DNA from 2 places in the Vibrio zhugei genome. Region 2 is predicted to be linked to the other one. Evidence: predicted binding sites of a transcription regulator. Region 2 holds the regulator's gene; the other holds the start of a gene.
What was found. Region 2 encodes MetJ, which represses methionine synthesis genes. Its sites were predicted from a motif close to TTAGACNTNTANANGTCTAA; they were not measured.
Positions count from the first base shown of each region.

Region 1: the regulator MetJ is predicted to act here: its motif matches at 7,348-7,367, upstream of metK (methionine adenosyltransferase).

Region 1 is NZ_CP033078.1:402,702-411,485, reverse strand. Features, by position in the region: gene mscS (small-conductance mechanosensitive channel MscS) at 1-342, opposite strand, end outside; gene fbaA (class II fructose-bisphosphate aldolase) at 578-1,654, opposite strand; gene EAE30_RS07055 (phosphoglycerate kinase) at 1,803-2,963, opposite strand; gene epd (erythrose-4-phosphate dehydrogenase) at 3,116-4,144, opposite strand; gene EAE30_RS07045 (ligand-gated channel protein) at 4,278-6,218, opposite strand; gene EAE30_RS07040 (LysR family transcriptional regulator) at 6,347-7,252, shown strand; gene metK (methionine adenosyltransferase) at 7,442-8,596, shown strand; gene EAE30_RS07030 (SprT family zinc-dependent metalloprotease) at 8,688-8,784, shown strand, end outside.
Region 2 is NZ_CP033078.1:2,639,333-2,648,116, forward strand. Features, by position in the region: gene hslU (HslU--HslV peptidase ATPase subunit) at 1-222, opposite strand, end outside; gene hslV (ATP-dependent protease subunit HslV) at 268-831, opposite strand; gene EAE30_RS17425 (SPOR domain-containing protein) at 951-1,505, opposite strand; gene cytR (DNA-binding transcriptional regulator CytR) at 1,623-2,669, opposite strand; gene priA (primosomal protein N') at 2,932-5,136, opposite strand; gene rpmE (50S ribosomal protein L31) at 5,443-5,658, shown strand; gene EAE30_RS17445 (malic enzyme-like NAD(P)-binding protein) at 5,957-7,225, shown strand; gene metJ (met regulon transcriptional regulator MetJ) at 7,310-7,627, opposite strand; gene EAE30_RS17455 (O-succinylhomoserine (thiol)-lyase) at 7,826-8,784, shown strand, end outside.

The DNA of each region.
Region 1 (8,784 bases), 660 kb from region 2:
AGCCACCGCTAAACCGGCGGCACCAATCACTGCAACGACAGACGCCGTTTGTACACCCAACTTACCCAATGCCGCAATCAGCACAAGAATGAATAATAAGTAGCGCACAATTGCATGGACAAAATCGATCACCGCTTTATCCATACGGCGCTTCTTCATGAGTTTACCAACACTGTTGGCCACCAGCCTTACGGCAATATTACCGACAAATAAGATTAAAATGGCCCAAATGATATTCATTGAATACTCAAACATGAGGTCTGAATTATTGCTAAACCAATCCGTAATATAACTAATATTGTCGATGACGTTCGTCTCCATACCAACCGCTTCACTCGCCATACTGATATCCTCTTTTATGCTGTTATTAAGCTCGGCATGATGGATTATCCATGCCTATGAACGCTGTTAATGTCTCCGTCATGATGCCGTTTCAAGACGTCATTCGTTCATCACTAAAAGCGTTAGACTATGCAAAATTCCCGTTTGAAACCAGCCTTTAACACAAAAATGACGCAATAAAAAAGCCCGCTGAAACAGCGGGCTTCTCATTACATGCTACTGAGTCATAAATGACTTATAGTACGTCTACAGAGTTCAAGTTAGCGAACGCTTGCTCTAGGCGCTTAACCATAGATGCTTGGCCTGCACGTAGCCATTGACGTGGATCGTAGTATTTTTTGTTTGGCGCATCTTCACCCGTTGGGTTACCGATTTGGCCTTGTAGGTAATCGTGATTTTCTGCTTCATAAACACGAATACCATCCCAACATGCCCACTGCGTATCAGTATCGATGTTCATTTTGATCACACCGTAACCGATAGACTCTTGAATTTCAGCTTCAGAAGAACCTGAACCACCGTGGAATACGAAGTTCAGAGAGTTTTCTGGAAGGTTGAATTTCTCAGAAACGAATTTTTGAGAGTCACGTAGGATGGTTGGAGTCAATACAACGTTACCTGGTTTGTACACACCGTGTACGTTACCGAAAGACGCTGCGATAGTGAAACGAGGGCTGATTGCGCTCAGTTTTTCGTAAGCGTAAGCCACGTCTTCAGGTGAAGTGTACAGTTCAGAATCATCCATGTCAGAGTTATCGACACCGTCTTCTTCACCACCAGTACAACCCAATTCGATTTCTAGAGTCATGTCCATTTTTGCCATGCGCTCTAGGTATTTCGCACAGATCTCGATGTTTTCTTCTAGTGATTCTTCAGAAAGATCGATCATGTGAGAAGAGAATAGCGGTTTACCTGTTTCCGCGAAGTGTTTTTCACCCGCATCAAGTAGGCCGTCAATCCAAGGAAGTAGTTTTTTCGCTGCATGGTCAGTGTGCAGAATCACTGGAACACCGTAAGTTTGAGCAACGGTGTGAACGTGTTTTGCGCCAGCAATGGCACCAAGCACTTGTGCTTGTTGACCTTCTAGCTTAAGACCTTTACCAGCAAAGAAAGCGGCGCCACCGTTAGAGAACTGCACGATCACAGGTGATTTAGCTTTCGCAGCCGCTTCTAGAACAGCGTTAACTGAGTCAGAACCGATACAGTTGACTGCAGGCAGAGCAAAGTTGTTTTCTTTTGCGACTTCAAATACTTTCTGTACGTCGTCGCCAGTGATAACACCAGGTTTTACGAAATCGAAGATCTTAGACATTGAAATGATCCTATATATTGTCGTTTTAAGAATAAAAACGTTAAGTTAAAAACTTGTTAAATCTTATAACTATCCTTCGCAATATATTAACAGATATTAGGACGGATAGCAGTAAAAGCGAGGGACAGAACCTCGCTTTCGATGTTGATTATTTTGCGCGACTTTCTAGCATTTCTACCGCAGGAAGAGGCTTACCTTCAACAAACTCAAGGAACGCACCGCCACCAGTTGAAATATAAGAAACGTCAGCTTTAATGCCAAACTTATCGATTGCCGCTAGCGTATCACCGCCACCTGCAACAGAGAAACCTTCAGATTGTGCAATGGCTTCAGAGATGCCTTTAGTACCGGCTTCGAAGTTCTTGAATTCAAAGACGCCAACAGGGCCATTCCATAGAATGGTTTTGGCATTTTTAAGAATTTCAGCCAGTTGTGCGGTTGAGTCAGGACCAAGGTCAAAGATCATGTCATCGTCTTGCACATCTTTAACATTTTTAATTTCCGCTTCCGCGTTTTCATCAAAAGCTTTGGCACATGCCACGTCAGTCGCTACAGGGATATGACATTCTTCCATCAAGCGTTTCGCTGTATCAACCAAATCCGCTTCATAAAGCGATTTACCCACATTGTGGCCAGCAGCAGCAATGAATGTATTCGCGATACCGCCACCAACAACCAATTGGTCAGCCACTTTCGATAGTGATTCAAGAACCGTCAGTTTTGTTGATACTTTTGAGCCACCCACAATCGCAACCATTGGACGCGCTGGTTTATCCATGGCTTTCGCAAGTGCTTCAAGTTCATTCGCCAACAATGGGCCTGCACACGCGATTGGAGCATGAACACCTACGCCGTAAGTCGATGCTTGTGCACGGTGAGCCGTACCGAAGGCATCCATGACAAAGACGTCACATAGAGCGGCGTATTTTTTAGAAAGCTCGTCTTCGTTTTTCTTCTCGCCTTTGTTGAAACGCACGTTTTCCAGTACCACCAACTCGCCAGCGTCTAATTCAAGGCCATCAAGGTAATCTTTTGCTAGGCGAACATTGCACTCAAGTGCATCGTTCAGGTAATTCACTACAGGTTGTAGAGAGAACTCTTCGGCATACTCGCCTTCTGTTGGACGGCCTAGGTGAGATGTCACCATGACTTTGGCGCCCGCTTCCAAACAATGTTTGATGGTTGGGATAGATGCAAGAATACGAGCATCAGAGGTTACTTTGCCTTCTTTTACAGGAACGTTGAGATCAGCACGAATAAAAACACGTTTACCTGCTAGATCCAGGTCAGTCATCTTGATTACAGACATGGTTTGTCCTCTCAAATTTTTATGAAGAAATAAAGTTTCACCCCGCCTATAAGCCGGGCAACGGTATTCTTTTGATTGTCATTGTTTCACTTGGGTCTAGAGGATATTTTCTTCACGCAGAAAAATAAATATTTTTTCCTCTTAAATGTGGGCTATGACTCAGTTGCTTGCATTGCTAGCGCTGTATCGAGCATTCGATTCGCAAAGCCCCACTCATTATCGCACCAGACTAACATTTTTATGAGTTGTCCGTTGCTGACCCGCGTTTGATTTCCATCGACAATCGCACTATGAAAATCATGATTAAAGTCACTCGAAACTAACGGTGCTTCGATGTAATCTACGATACCTTGTAATGTACACTGAGACGCCTGCATGATGGTTTGATTTACGTCATTAACACTCACTTTAGTGTTCACGGTCACACTTAAATCCATCGCGGTGACATTCACCGTCGGCACGCGCACTGAGATGGCTTCAAATTTTTCAGCAAACTTGGGAAAAATTCGTCCGATCCCTTTGTGTAACTTTGTATCAACCGGAATGATCGATTGCCCAGCGGCCCGTGTGCGACGTAAGTCATCATGATAAGCATCAATCACCGGCTGATCATTCATGGCCGAATGTATCGTTGTTATCGTACCGGAATCAATCCCAAAGTGGTCATCCAAAATCTTAATTACCGGAACTATACAGTTGGTCGTACATGACCCATTGGACACAACTTTGTGCTCATGCGTCAAGGTGTGTTCATTGACACCATAGATCACGGTGTTATCCAAATCTTGGCCACCAGGATGAGAAAACAGCACCTTTTTGGCTCCGGCTTTAATATGCTGCTGCCCGTCGGCTTGAGAGCCAAATACCCCGGTACAATCAAGAACCACATCCACCGCAAGATCGTGCCATGGCAACAAAGGAATATCCGCTAAGTGCAACATCCGTATCGAATCATATCGCGTCTCATCATGATGAATGTATAAATGCTCTTGATCATGAGAGACTTTTTTAAAAAAGCGTCCATGGCTGGTGTCATATTGAAGTAAGTGAGCCATTGCTTCAGGTTTTGCTACCTCATTCACGGCCACTATTTGTATCTGTGCATATTTGTCACTTTCATAAAGTGCTCTCAACACATTACGACCAATGCGACCAAAACCATTGATAGCGATTTTCAGCATATTTCCATTCATGATATTACGAGACTGTCTATGGATACTACTCCATTTAAAACCAGTTATCATCCGATAAAATAATGCCCTCATCATTGAGGGCATCGCGAGTATTTGTTGACTATTTACTCATATTTCGACATCAGAACTGAATATCGGTTCCCAACCAATAACGACGCCCATCTTCTACATAACCGTAATCGTCTACGCCAATGTCTTTATCGAAAACGTTATAGACCGCCGCTTTGAGCATCACATGAGAATTGAGTGCATAAGTCACCCCCATATCGACCAATGTGTAGTCTTTAGCAGGCTCCGCTTTGCGCGCTGAATCATCTTTCATTTCTTCACCGCGATACGTCAACTTCGTCCACGAACTCCATTGTTGGCTCACTGCCCAATTGGCCTCTGCACTGAAGACATGTTTAGGCAACTGCAATAACGGCTCCCCTTTATTGATGCCCGACTTCTGTTCAGAGTGCGTATAAGTGTAGCTTGCACTCACATCCAAGCTATCCGTTAGCGGATATGAGGCACTGACTTCTGATCCATACGTGACCGCTTTATCAACGTTGATGCGATATTTAGGATCAGAGCCAAACTGGTTCTTACCACTGGTACAAATGGAATTTGGGCAACGGATGCTTGAGATTTTGTCTTTAAAATCATTATGGAAGAAGGTCACGGATGTATTGAGCCCGTTATCCTGATGATAGATCATGCCTATCTCAGTATTCACCGATGTTTCTGGCTCTAAATCGGGGTTGCCATATAGGTTGCCTCCACGACTGACTGAAACCCACTCTTCGGTAATCTCTCGTAACTGCGGCGCATGGAACCCTGTGGAAACTCCACCTTTTAATGTCCACTCTGGGTTGATGTTCCAAACCCCATAAGCTCGTGGGCTGACATGGGATCCAAAATTGTCATCATGATCGAGGCGGGCGCCAAGAGTCAGACGAACGCTTTCCACAATGCGCCATTCATCTTCGGCAAAAATAGCCCACTGGGTTTTAGACATGGAGGACAAGTCAGAGCTTGGGTTTTGGTTACCTTGATCCTCCAAGTGCTCATGTTTTATTTCCGTACCTAACGTCAGAGAGTGTTGAGCAAAGGGCATGATTAGGCTGGAATTAAATACGGTATTGTCCAACCGCATTTCTCGCGATTTATTATCATTATCTTCGTATTCGAGGTACGTCTTTGAGTCGCCGATATCCCACGACCCATTATGAGTCAGGGCAATATGATCACGGCGATATTCTGTTTCAGAATCGGAACAGCCGCCACGGCAATTCTCTGAGCGCGCAGACGCTCCGACGTGGCTCGCTCGCTCTTGTTCTGAAATGCCAGCTTCTAAAGTAATATCGTGATAATCATTGAGGCGGTACGTCAGTTTTCCCGTCATATTTTTGAGTTGTTTGTCGGCAAACCCCTCCTCTATTTTATCTTCGTCACGATCGGTATATTGACCATAGAGTTGCATCGAGAGTGAATCCGCCACAGGGCCACCGACGAAAAAGTTGGTGCTGATCTCATTGCCTGAATCATGATCTTCTTGTAGCAGCGTGCTCAGTTGCACTTTACCATGCCATTGTTGGCTATTTTTTCGAGTAATGATGTTAATCACGCCACCAATCGCGTCGGATCCATATAACGTCGACATGGGACCACGGATCACTTCGATACGCTCAATGGCCTCTAATGGCGGCAACCATCCGGCTTCAATTCCCGGACCATCGCTGTTAGGTCGAGTCTGACGAGACGACTGACGTTTACCATCGACCATTAATAAGGTATATGCAGAACTCATTCCCCGCATGCTGATGCTCGTTTTCCCGCTGCCGCCACGCACAATCACGCCTGGGACACTTCGCAGTGCATCGGTGGCATCTCGATAATAATGCGCTTCTAACTCTTTTCTCGAAATAACACTAATACTGGCTGGCGCATTTTCCACCGCTTGCTCAAAACCTGACGCCGTTACCACGACCGTTTCATCAGCAGGCTGTGCCTGTAGCGCGCCAGATAACACCAGAGAAATCATCCCTGCAAGCGTGAAGGGGGCTTTTTTGATAGACATTCGTTTTTCCATAAATGATAATGATTATTAGTTAGATTTATATTATTATTCATTTACGATTTTTTACATAGACAGCAATATGGAATTCATCGTTCCATTTTTCGAACACTCGCCATTGGAGCATTTCAATGCATGACTTAGCCGCGATTCGCGCTTTCAATGCGCTTTGCCAACATAAGAGCCTAACGGCCGCCGCCAAATATCTTGAACAACCTAAATCCACATTAAGTCGACGTTTATCGCAACTGGAAAATGATTTAGGCCGAGCATTATTGGCGCGCGAGGGGAATCGGTTAACGCTAACGAAAGCGGGAGAAGTTTACGCGTCTTATGCCGAGAGAATTCTGCATATGGCGATACAAAGCGAAGAGGCGTTACAAGAGTTAGATCAACAGGTAACGGGGACGATCACGCTGGCCGTTGATGCCAACGTAATGCGTGGCTGGATGTCCGGTGTGATTGATGAATTCATGAAGGCTCATCCGAGCATTCATCTACGTGTCATTTGTCAGTACTCATTACATGATCATCATACTGTCCCGGACTTAATTATTTGGGTCGGGCCTATCACCGCGGAGGGATACCACACGGAGCGTATCGGGCATTGGCGGTATGCGCTGTACTGCTCACCGGATTATTTATCTCAACACCCTAATCTTCATCATCCTCGTCAGCTCAGTGAGCACCCTTGGATTGATTTTATATCGCTTCGTCAAGATGGCCTCACCTTAACCCACGCCCAGCATGGCTCTTATACGTTGCCGTCATTAGATAGCCGCTTGCAAAGTGATCATCTGCCGATGCAAGCCGACTGTATCAGAAAAGGACGTGGCATAGGGTTACTACCAACCGCATTTGCCGAAGGGCTAAGGCATGCTCATCCTGATGCAATCACCCCCTGCTTAGCTGGCTGGTATACCGATCCTCTCCCTATTCACTATCTCTATCCATTAGGCCGTCAGCCGCTACGCGTAAGGCTTTTGATCGATATGATGCGCGAGAAACTGCCACAACATTGGCATAACCCCATATAAAGGGAAGGAAAAACAAGCACTCCTCACCCTGAACACGCGTAGGGATTGATGCTTGAGTGGAAAAAGATCTTGTAATTTAACCAATGAAAACTAAAATAGACGTCTAGATGTAGAAACACCTACATATTCCTCGAAAGTGCAGAGTAGCCAATCCTAAATGCTGCTCTATGAGTAAATATTGGAGTTATCATGGCTAAGCACCTGTTCACTTCTGAGTCAGTCTCAGAAGGTCATCCAGATAAAATTGCGGATCAAATTTCAGATGCCGTTTTAGACGCAATTTTGGCACAAGATCCAAAAGCTCGTGTTGCATGTGAAACCTACGTAAAAACCGGCATGGTAATGGTTGGTGGTGAGGTAACCACATCCGCGTGGGTTGATATTGAACAATTGACGCGTGATACCGTTCGTGAAATTGGTTACATCGACTCAGATATGGGCTTTGATGCGAACTCATGCGCGATTTTAAATACCATTGGTAAGCAATCACCGGATATTAATCAAGGTGTGGATAAAGCCGATCCGAAAGATCAAGGCGCTGGCGACCAAGGTATCATGTTTGGTTACGCAACCAATGAAACTGAAGTGCTTATGCCTGCACCGATTACCTACTCACATCGTTTAATGCAACGTCAAAGTGAAGTGCGTAAGAACGGTACTCTGCCTTGGTTGCGTCCTGATGCAAAATCTCAGGTAACGTTCCAATACGACAACAACCAAATTGTTGGTATTGATGCCGTGGTATTATCAACTCAACATGCTGATACCGTAAGCACCGCGGATTTACGCGAAGGCGTCATGGAAGAAATCATTAAACCAATCTTGCCAACAGAATGGTTAACTAAAGACACCAAGTTCTTTATTAACCCAACAGGTCGCTTTGTGATTGGTGGTCCAATGGGTGACTGTGGTCTAACAGGTCGTAAGATCATCGTGGATACCTACGGCGGTGCCGCTCGTCACGGTGGCGGTGCTTTCTCTGGTAAAGATCCATCGAAAGTAGACCGTAGCGCAGCCTACGCGGCTCGTTATGTTGCCAAAAACATCGTTGCGGCAGGACTTGCTGACCGCTGTGAAATTCAATTGTCTTACGCTATCGGCGTTGCAGAGCCAACCTCTATCATGGTTGAGACATTCGGCACCGAAAAAGTAGACATTGAAGTGATTGTTCGTGCAGTACGTGAAAACTTCGACCTGCGTCCATACGGGCTGCAAGAAATGCTGAACTTACTGCAACCAATCTACAAACAAACTGCCGCATACGGTCACTTTGGTCGTGAAGCGTTCCCTTGGGAAGCGACGGACAAAGCCGCAATGCTACGTGAGTTTTCGGGTCTAAAATAAGCGCTTCATCGCGTTGACCATTAAAGATTGAGGCTCTGAAGTATTCAGAGCCTTTTTTTATCGCTCATCATTCTGTTGGATGGATTGCCGTATGCTTACTCCCCATTTAATTGAACGCGCCCAAGACAGTATCCGCGAGTGCTACCAGCAGGTGAATCAGTATTTTTCCACCCAACTTGCTCTGCCTA
Region 2 (8,784 bases):
CGCCAGCTTCGCCAAGCGGCGGGCAATTTCGGTTTTACCCACACCCGTTGGACCAATCATCAGAATATTTTTTGGCGTGACTTCTGAGCGCAAGCTTTCATCAAGCTGCATACGGCGCCAACGGTTACGCAGTGCTAATGCCACTGAGCGTTTCGCGGTATCTTGACCAATGATGTGACGGTTGAGTTCGTCAACAATTTCACGAGGTGTCATTTCAGACATATACAGAATCCTTTTATTCGGTGACAAATCACTATCTTTTGTTTATTACCCGTTTGGTAGCGCGGCGATCGGCTGGCCATCATCGGTATATTCTAGTTCTTCGATAGTGTGATTATGGTTAGTAAAGACACAAATATCACCTGCGATATTTAACGATTTCTCACAGATAGTACGCGCATCTAAATCCGTATTTTCTAATAAGGCAATCGCAGCGGACTGGGCAAAGTTGCCCCCCGAGCCAATAGCAATCAGGTCGTGTTCAGGCTGAAGTACATCGCCATTACCAGTAATGATGAGAGAAGCAGTTTCGTCAGCAACGGCAAGAATCGCTTCCAAGCGTCGCAATGCTCGGTCACTTCGCCATTCTTTCGCCATTTCGACCGCGGCTTTGGTCAAATGCCCTTGGTGCATTTGTAATTTGCTTTCAAAGCGTTCAAACAAAGTAAATGCATCCGCCGTACCACCCGCGAAACCAGCCAGTACTTTGTTATTGTATAAACGGCGAATTTTTTTCGCGTTGCCTTTCATCACGGTATTACCCAGTGATACTTGTCCATCACCTGCGATGACAACTTTATTATTACGGCGTACAGAAACGATGGTAGTCACGTCAGAGCCTCTTATCTTTTTTCTCTATGGAGTTAGAATCTATATAAGGGTCATGATGCAGGAATTCAAGGGGAGAAAAAACAATGCAACGTCAAGAGTCCCGACATTGCATTGTTTCATTACTGTTGATTATCTTTGAGGATGATACAAGGTTCAATTTTCGCGCGCTGCAGTTTGTGTCGATCACTCTCGGCTTCGCGTTTAAATTTATACGGACCAAGTACAATTCTATACCAGCTACTATTTTCACGTTTACGAATCATGCTGCTCAACCCTTGGAAAGCAATATTCGCTTTACGTTGTTGCGCTTGCTGCATCGTTTTAAACGCGCCACATTGCATCACATACGGAATTTTTGACACTTTAAGTTCTTTGGGCACCACTTCAATCTCTCGGCTGGGGAGAGAATCCACGTAATGCCACTTTTCCGTAGGCGGCGGCGGTAAGTTGCTTTCCTCTTTGACGACTTTTTGCGTCACCGGTTTCGCCACAGACCTAACCTTGGGTTCGGGCTTAGGCGCGGGATCCGAGTTTAAAATATACAACCCATACCCAAACGCGCCCACCGCTACCAAGGCAATGAGCCCACTGCGCCAAGGCTTACGCTTTGGCGTATTTTTTTTGGTCGGCTTACTTTGACTACGACCACGTCTTACATAATCTTTATTAGCCACAGGAATTCTAGCGTTAACAATTTATGGGACATGGTAAAGCAGTTTCTTTAGATAGAACAGTATTGATACACAAACTCATCCAGAAATGCACATTTGACCATGAACTTACGAGGTAAATCACTGCACAGAGCGCGGCGGCGCGGTACTTTCTCTGACTACCAAAGCGGTATCAAGCAGTCTTGATCCGGCTTGAACATCATGCCCACGCAAGACATCTAACATCATAAGCATCGCCTGACGGCCAATTTCATAACGAGGTTGCGAAATCGTCGTCAATGGTGGATCGCAAAATTGAGCAAATTGGATGTCATCAAATCCAACCACGGATAAATCCTGCGGCACACGCAAACCAAGACGTTTGGCTTTTTGGATAGCACCAATCGCCATCATGTCATTGTGACAAAAAATGGCGGTGGGCGCTTGAGGCAACGCGAGCAACTGCGTCACGATGTGCGCGCCTGCATCAAACGAAAAATCACCGTGCATACAGTAATCATCATTCATGGTAAGACCCGCTCGGCGCAAAGCTTGCTGATAACCTTGGTGGCGAAAAGAACACAAGGCCGCACTCTTAGGTCCCGCGATTTCAGCAATACGCTTGTGACCCATTTGCGTTAAATAGTTCACCGCTTCAAAGGCCGACGTTAAGTTATCAATATGAACGGTGGGTAATTCCAGCTCAGGAGCAAACTCGCACGCCATCACCATCGGCGGCAAATTTTTCTGCTCAGGTTTGCTAACATCAAACGGCAGATCCGTACCGAGCAATAACATACCATCGGCTTGTTTCGTAAACACAAGGTTGACGAATGAATGTTCCCGCTTCTTTTGTTGTCCACTATCACCAAGTAAAACTAAATACCCGTGCTCCATCGCTGCATCTTCGATGCCACGAATGATTTCAGAGAAATAAGGATCACAGATATCAGGCACGATCGCGACGATCGTCTTCGATTCATTTCGGCGTAAGTTTCTCGCTAAAGAATTTGGAGAGTAACCCGCTTCTAAAACCGCTTCTTCCACACGTTTGCGTGTCGAAGAAGAGACTTTTTCCGGGTTCATCAATGCACGAGAGACCGTGGCAGTTGATACACCGGCAAGCTGGGCAACGTTCTTCATTGTCGCCATACAAAAAACCCTCTTATTAAAATCTGGATAGTTAATTCACACATACTCATTTGCATCATCCAATAAGGTTCTCAGCATTGGCCGCAACAGATTGAGATAACATAGACTCTAAACTATCCATTGTTATGGCTGGATGAAGTCATCACGCAGATACGCGCTTCACAATGTGTGTTTCTCAGTTTATGCATTTCACTTCAACTGTATAACGCTTAACATAACAAATTATACATGAGTAGAGTGATATTAATCACACTTTGTTAAATTGTATTTCTTAAGCCTAGCAAAGATTTATGATTTTTCATGAAAGATCTTGTGGTTCAATATCTAAAGTCCATCGGACCTTCTTGGCTAACGGCAATAAGTGGATGGCAGGCTTCGCACTGCGCAGTAGCTTTTGCATCAATGAACGTGACTCGACCTGCAGTAAAAGTTGCCAACGAAACTTCCCGGCACGCTTGGCAAGTGGCGCCGGTGTCGGCCCCAATACTAAGCAGGTTTCATCAAATTGCGGATGGGTTTCTAGGGTATGACGCATCTGGCGAAGAAAGTCTTCGACTTGCTGAGCATCGTTCGCTTCTGCTCGTACCAAAGTGAGATAACTGTATGGCGGTAACGCGGCCATTTTACGTTCTTGCAAAGCCGTGATCGCAAAATCGTTGTACCCTTTGGTTAATAACGCTTGCAATAAGGCGTGCTCAGGGTGGTGCGTTTGTAAGAAGACTTCGCCCGGTTTACTCGCGCGCCCTGCTCGCCCTGAGACTTGAGTAAAAAGCTGGGCAAATCGTTCTGCGGCTCGAAAATCGCTACTGTACAAAGAGCCATCCACATCCAAAAGCCCCACCATGGTCACATCCGGAAAATGATGGCCTTTCGCCAGCATTTGCGTACCGATCAGGATTTGATATTCACCCTTTCGAATGGCTTGCAAAGCCGCTTCTAAACTGCCTTTGCGACGAGTACTGTCTCGGTCAATGCGAATCGATTTATAGTCGGGAAATAATTCCCCTAACTGTGTTTCTAATTGTTCAGTCCCGACCCCCACCGTCACGAGGTGCGTTGAACCACACGCCCCACATTGATGCAATACCGGATGTTGAGAGCCACAATGATGACAGCGCATTTCACGGCTATTTTGGTGGTAGGTATAGTAGGCATCACAACGTCGACAATCGGCAATCCACCCACACTCATGACACATTAATGCTGGCGAGAAGCCACGGCGATTTAAAAACAGTAAAACTTGGTTGCCGGCTTGCAAATGGCGACGCATCTGTGCAATCAAAGGGGCCGACAAACCGCTTTCCAAAAACAGGCCCTTGACATCGAGAACATGATTCGTCGTCGGCGTCGACAATCCCGCGCGCTGAGTCAGGTGCAGATGATGGTATTTCCCTGACAAGGCATTGTGTAAGGTTTCCAGCGCTGGGGTGGCCGAGCCGAGCACAATCGGAATGTTCTCTTTCGCAGCGCGCATCACCGCCACATCTCGCGCGTGATAACGTAAGCTGTCTTGCTGTTTATAAGAGGCATCATGCTCTTCATCGACGATGATAATGCCTAAATCGGCAAACGGGGCGAGCAAAGCGGAACGGGTACCAATAATGATCCCCGCGGCCTTATCACGCGCACTTAACCACGCATTCAATCGCTCAGTATCATTGAGACCCGAATGCATCACTTCGATGGGCACTTGAAAACGGCGTTTGAACCGATTAATGGTTTGTGGGGTTAAGCCAATTTCAGGGACCAGCACAAGCGCTTGCTTGCCTTGTTCTAAAATGGGCTTAATCATATTCAGATACACTTCGGTTTTGCCAGAACCGGTTACGCCCTGCAATAAATAACAGGCAAAATTGGGGTCACTATTTACTGCAGCAATCGCGATCGCTTGTTCTTCATTGAGTGTGGGCTTATCAACATCCGCCTCAACTTGAGCCGGCCAAGGTTTAACCGAAGGCTGCCGCTCTTCCATGGTCACCCAGCCTTTTTTTTCTAAGGCTTTTAATGTGGTCGAAGTGATGTCTTCATCCAGTAGCATGGAGTGAGAAACCGGGCCGTTCTCTAAACGGTGCATGACGCGATTTTGCTGAACCGCACGCGACGGCAATCCCACCATAAACTGATTGCGCCCTTCCTCTGTCAAAGACCATTCGCGATACGGACTAAAACTCGCGGCTTTCCCTTGGCGAATCGCGGTTGGCATCGCATTGGCTAGGGTGTCACCCAATGGATGATGATAAAATTGGCTGCACCAAGATAATAATTGATATAAAGATTCCGACCACACTGGCTGGCTATCTAATACTTGGTAGATGGGTTTCAGTTGTTCCACCGGAAAGTCAGATTGGCTCACTAACGCCGTGACAACACCGACTAATGTTTGCCGACCAAAAGGGACTGAGACTCGCCCACCAATAATCGGGAACAGGTGGCTTGGAATGATATAATCAAACTGTTTATCTAAAGGGACGGGTAACGCCACTCGGGCAATCGATGGGAGCATAAATACTGTCGTTAGAGGCACTCGTTATTAGTAGCTAGTCTACTGGATGAAAGGCATAAATTCGAATGAATCGTATAGGGCTAGGTATATTCCATGTTCAAAAGCAAACCAACCACGGCTAATCCGCTAGAATTCGACTAAAATAACAACAAACCAGTTGATCGTAAGACGTGGATTCTTTATCATAGCGCGCCTTAACGGTCTGGCCTTTGATTATAAAGACCATAACGTTTTTTTACCATTAACTTACGTGTGGTGTCCAACTTAGATTTGGATAGCGACACGGCCTAATATTGAGGTTATCCCATGAAGACTGGTATCCACCCAGAATACAATGAAGTGAACGCGAACTGCTCTTGTGGCAACACTTTCACTTTCAAATCAACACTAAGCAAAGATACTCTACACCTAGACGTGTGTGACAAATGTCACCCATTCTACACAGGTAAACAACGTATCGTTGATACCGGTGGTCGTGTTGATCGCTTCAACAAGCGTTTCGGTAACCTTACAAGCAAATAAGCCTATTTGTGTTGTAACTACTGAAATAAAAGGGCGCTATTTAGCGTCCTTTTTTGATCTTGGCGGTTGGGCGCCCCTCTTCCCTTTTTTATACGCCCGACGTTCATTGGCAACACGCTGCCAAAGCACACCTGAGAGAGAAAAATCAGGCAAACCTTTGCGCGAATGGCATCTGGTCTTATCAGCAATTAAAGCCATTAAAACTTCGCTATATTGACTGTCGCCAACTAGGCACTCATCACATCCTGTTCTAAAATGTCCGCCTTTCTACTCCTAAAAAAACAATAGAGAGTCTCCAATGTCTGATAACCAAGCAAACATCAAAGAAGCGTTTCGCCAAGAAGCCCTGAAATACCACGCCTACCCAACACCTGGCAAAATTGCCGTTTCCCTAACCAAACCCGCTGATTCCGCACATGATCTCGCCTTAGCTTACAGCCCTGGTGTGGCTGAACCTGTTCGTGAAATCGCGCAAAACCCTGACAACATTTATAAATACACCGGCAAAGGTAATACGGTTGCTGTGATTTCAAACGGCACAGCGATACTAGGTTTAGGTAACTTAGGACCCCAAGCGTCTAAGCCTGTGATGGAAGGTAAGGCCTTACTGTTCAAACGTTTTGCTGGCTTGGATTCTATCGATATTGAAGTAAAACACCGTACAACGGAAGAGTTCATTAACACTGTTGCGAGTATCGCTGATACATTCGGTGGTATTAACCTAGAAGATATTAAAGCGCCCGATTGTTTTGAAATTGAACGTCAATTGATTGAACGCTGTGATGTACCAGTATTCCATGACGATCAGCACGGTACTGCCATTGTGACTGCGGCGGGCATGCTCAATGCCATTGAACTGCAAGGCAAAAAGCTCGAAGACTGTACCATCGTATGTTTAGGTGCGGGTGCGGCCGCCATTGCTTGTATGGAACTGTTGATCCAATGTGGCGCGATGCGTGAAAAAATCTACATGCTGGATCGTAAAGGTGTGATTCATACACGTCGCGACGATATTAATGAGTATAAGCAACGTTTTGCCAATAACACCGATAAACGCACACTTGAAGATGTGATTGAAGGCGCTGACCTATTTTTAGGTGTATCCGGACCGGATCTGTTGAGCAGCGAGCAACTTGCATTAATGGCTGACAAGCCTGTTGTTTTTGCTTGTTCCAACCCTGATCCAGAAATCAATCCAGAAACAGCGCACAACACGCGTAGCGATTTGATCATGGGTACTGGACGCAGTGACTACCCTAACCAAGTAAACAATGTATTGTGTTTCCCATTCATCTTCCGCGGTGCCTTAGATGTGCGTGCCAGCGAAATCAACATTGAGATGAAATTGGCCGCAGTGGATGCGATTCGTCAATTAGCAAAAGAAAGTGTTCCTGAGAACGTATTGAAAGCCGCTGGCGTTGATAAGCTTGAATTTGGTCCGGCGTACATCATTCCAAAACCAATGGACGCTCGTCTGTTACCTCGCGTTGCCCGCGCGGTTGCTCAAGCGGCAGTTGACTCTGGTGTTGCGCGCATCGACATGCCTGAGAATTACATGGCTGAATAACACATTCAGACTGTGCAAAATACAAAAACCCAGCTTGGTTGGGTTTTTTTGTATCACTTATCTTCCTATAACAATCACGAAGATCTAGTCGTCAAACGACTCAAACTCAATCCCCATCCGTGTCATCATTTCTTTGGCTTCTACGGGAATATCATCCGGTCCATCTTTTCGTAAATCTTCATCAGTCGGTAATGGCTGCCCGGTATACGCGTGCAAAAATGCTTCGCACAATAGTTCACTATTTGTGGCATGTCGTAGATTATTAATCTGGCGACGAGTACGCTCGTCCGTTAATACTTTTAATACCTTAAGTGGAATGGATACGGTGATTTTTTTCACCTGTTCACTTTTTTTACCATGTTCCGCATAAGGGCTTATATAGTCGCCGCTCCAATCTGCCATTGCACACCTTCGTTCAGTCATTCAGAAAATAAATCAGTAATCTGGTAATTTTAACGGTATTTACTGCTACAAGCAAAGACATATAGATGGCTAGATGTGTTGACGTCCACAAAAACACAAAGTAAAGTACATTGATAAACATTTGCCTTGGCGATAAGTTTGGTACAGCCACCCTCTGCGTTCAAGAAAGGATACATTATGAGCCAATATAACCCCGACACCATAGCCGTTCGAACTGGAATTGAATCTGATTCACAACATCATGCGGTTGTTCCGCCGATTTATTTATCCACGAACTATGGTTTTCCCTCATTCGGGGAAGTCCCTACCTACGACTATACTCGCTCAGGGAATCCGAATCGTAGCTTATTAGAAGAAGCACTGGCGGAGTTAGAATCTGGGGCTGGCGCCACGATTACCAACTGCGGTACGGCCGCGATTAACTTATGGATCACGGCTTTTCTTGGGCCTAATGACCTGATTATCGCGCCGCACGACTGCTACGGTGGGACGTATCGTTTACTGAACACACGCGCTCAAAAAGGCGATTTCAACGTTCAATTCATTGATCAAAGTGATGAGCAACAACTGCAAAACGCGTTGAACAAGCAACCCAAATTACTCTTGATTGAAACCCCATCCAACCCACTGATTCGCGTAGTCGATATCAATAAGGTGTGCAAGCAAGCCAAACAACACGGAACGTTAGTCGCCGTTGATAACACGTTTTTGACACCCATTTATCAGCAACCCCTTACACTGGGCGCGGACTTTGTGATTCATTCAACCACCAAATACATTAATGGTCATTCTGATGTGATTGGTGGCGTGCTCATCAGTTCAGAAAAAACACATGCAGAACACGTCGCTTGGTGGGGAAATTGTATTGGTGCAACAGGTACACCGTTTGATAGCTATTTAACATTGCGCGGTTTGCGCACATTGAGCGTACGTATGCGCCAACACGAAGAAAGCGCCGCCGCACTACTGGATTACTTAAGTGAACAAGAGCTGGTTGGAACCATTTATCACCCTAGTTTACCCAATCATCCAGGACATGAGATTGCCAAGCAGCAACAGCGTGGCTTTGGCAGCATGTTAAGTTTTGAGGTCAATGCCACCTTTGAACAATTAAAAGTTTTTGTCAGCTCACTGAA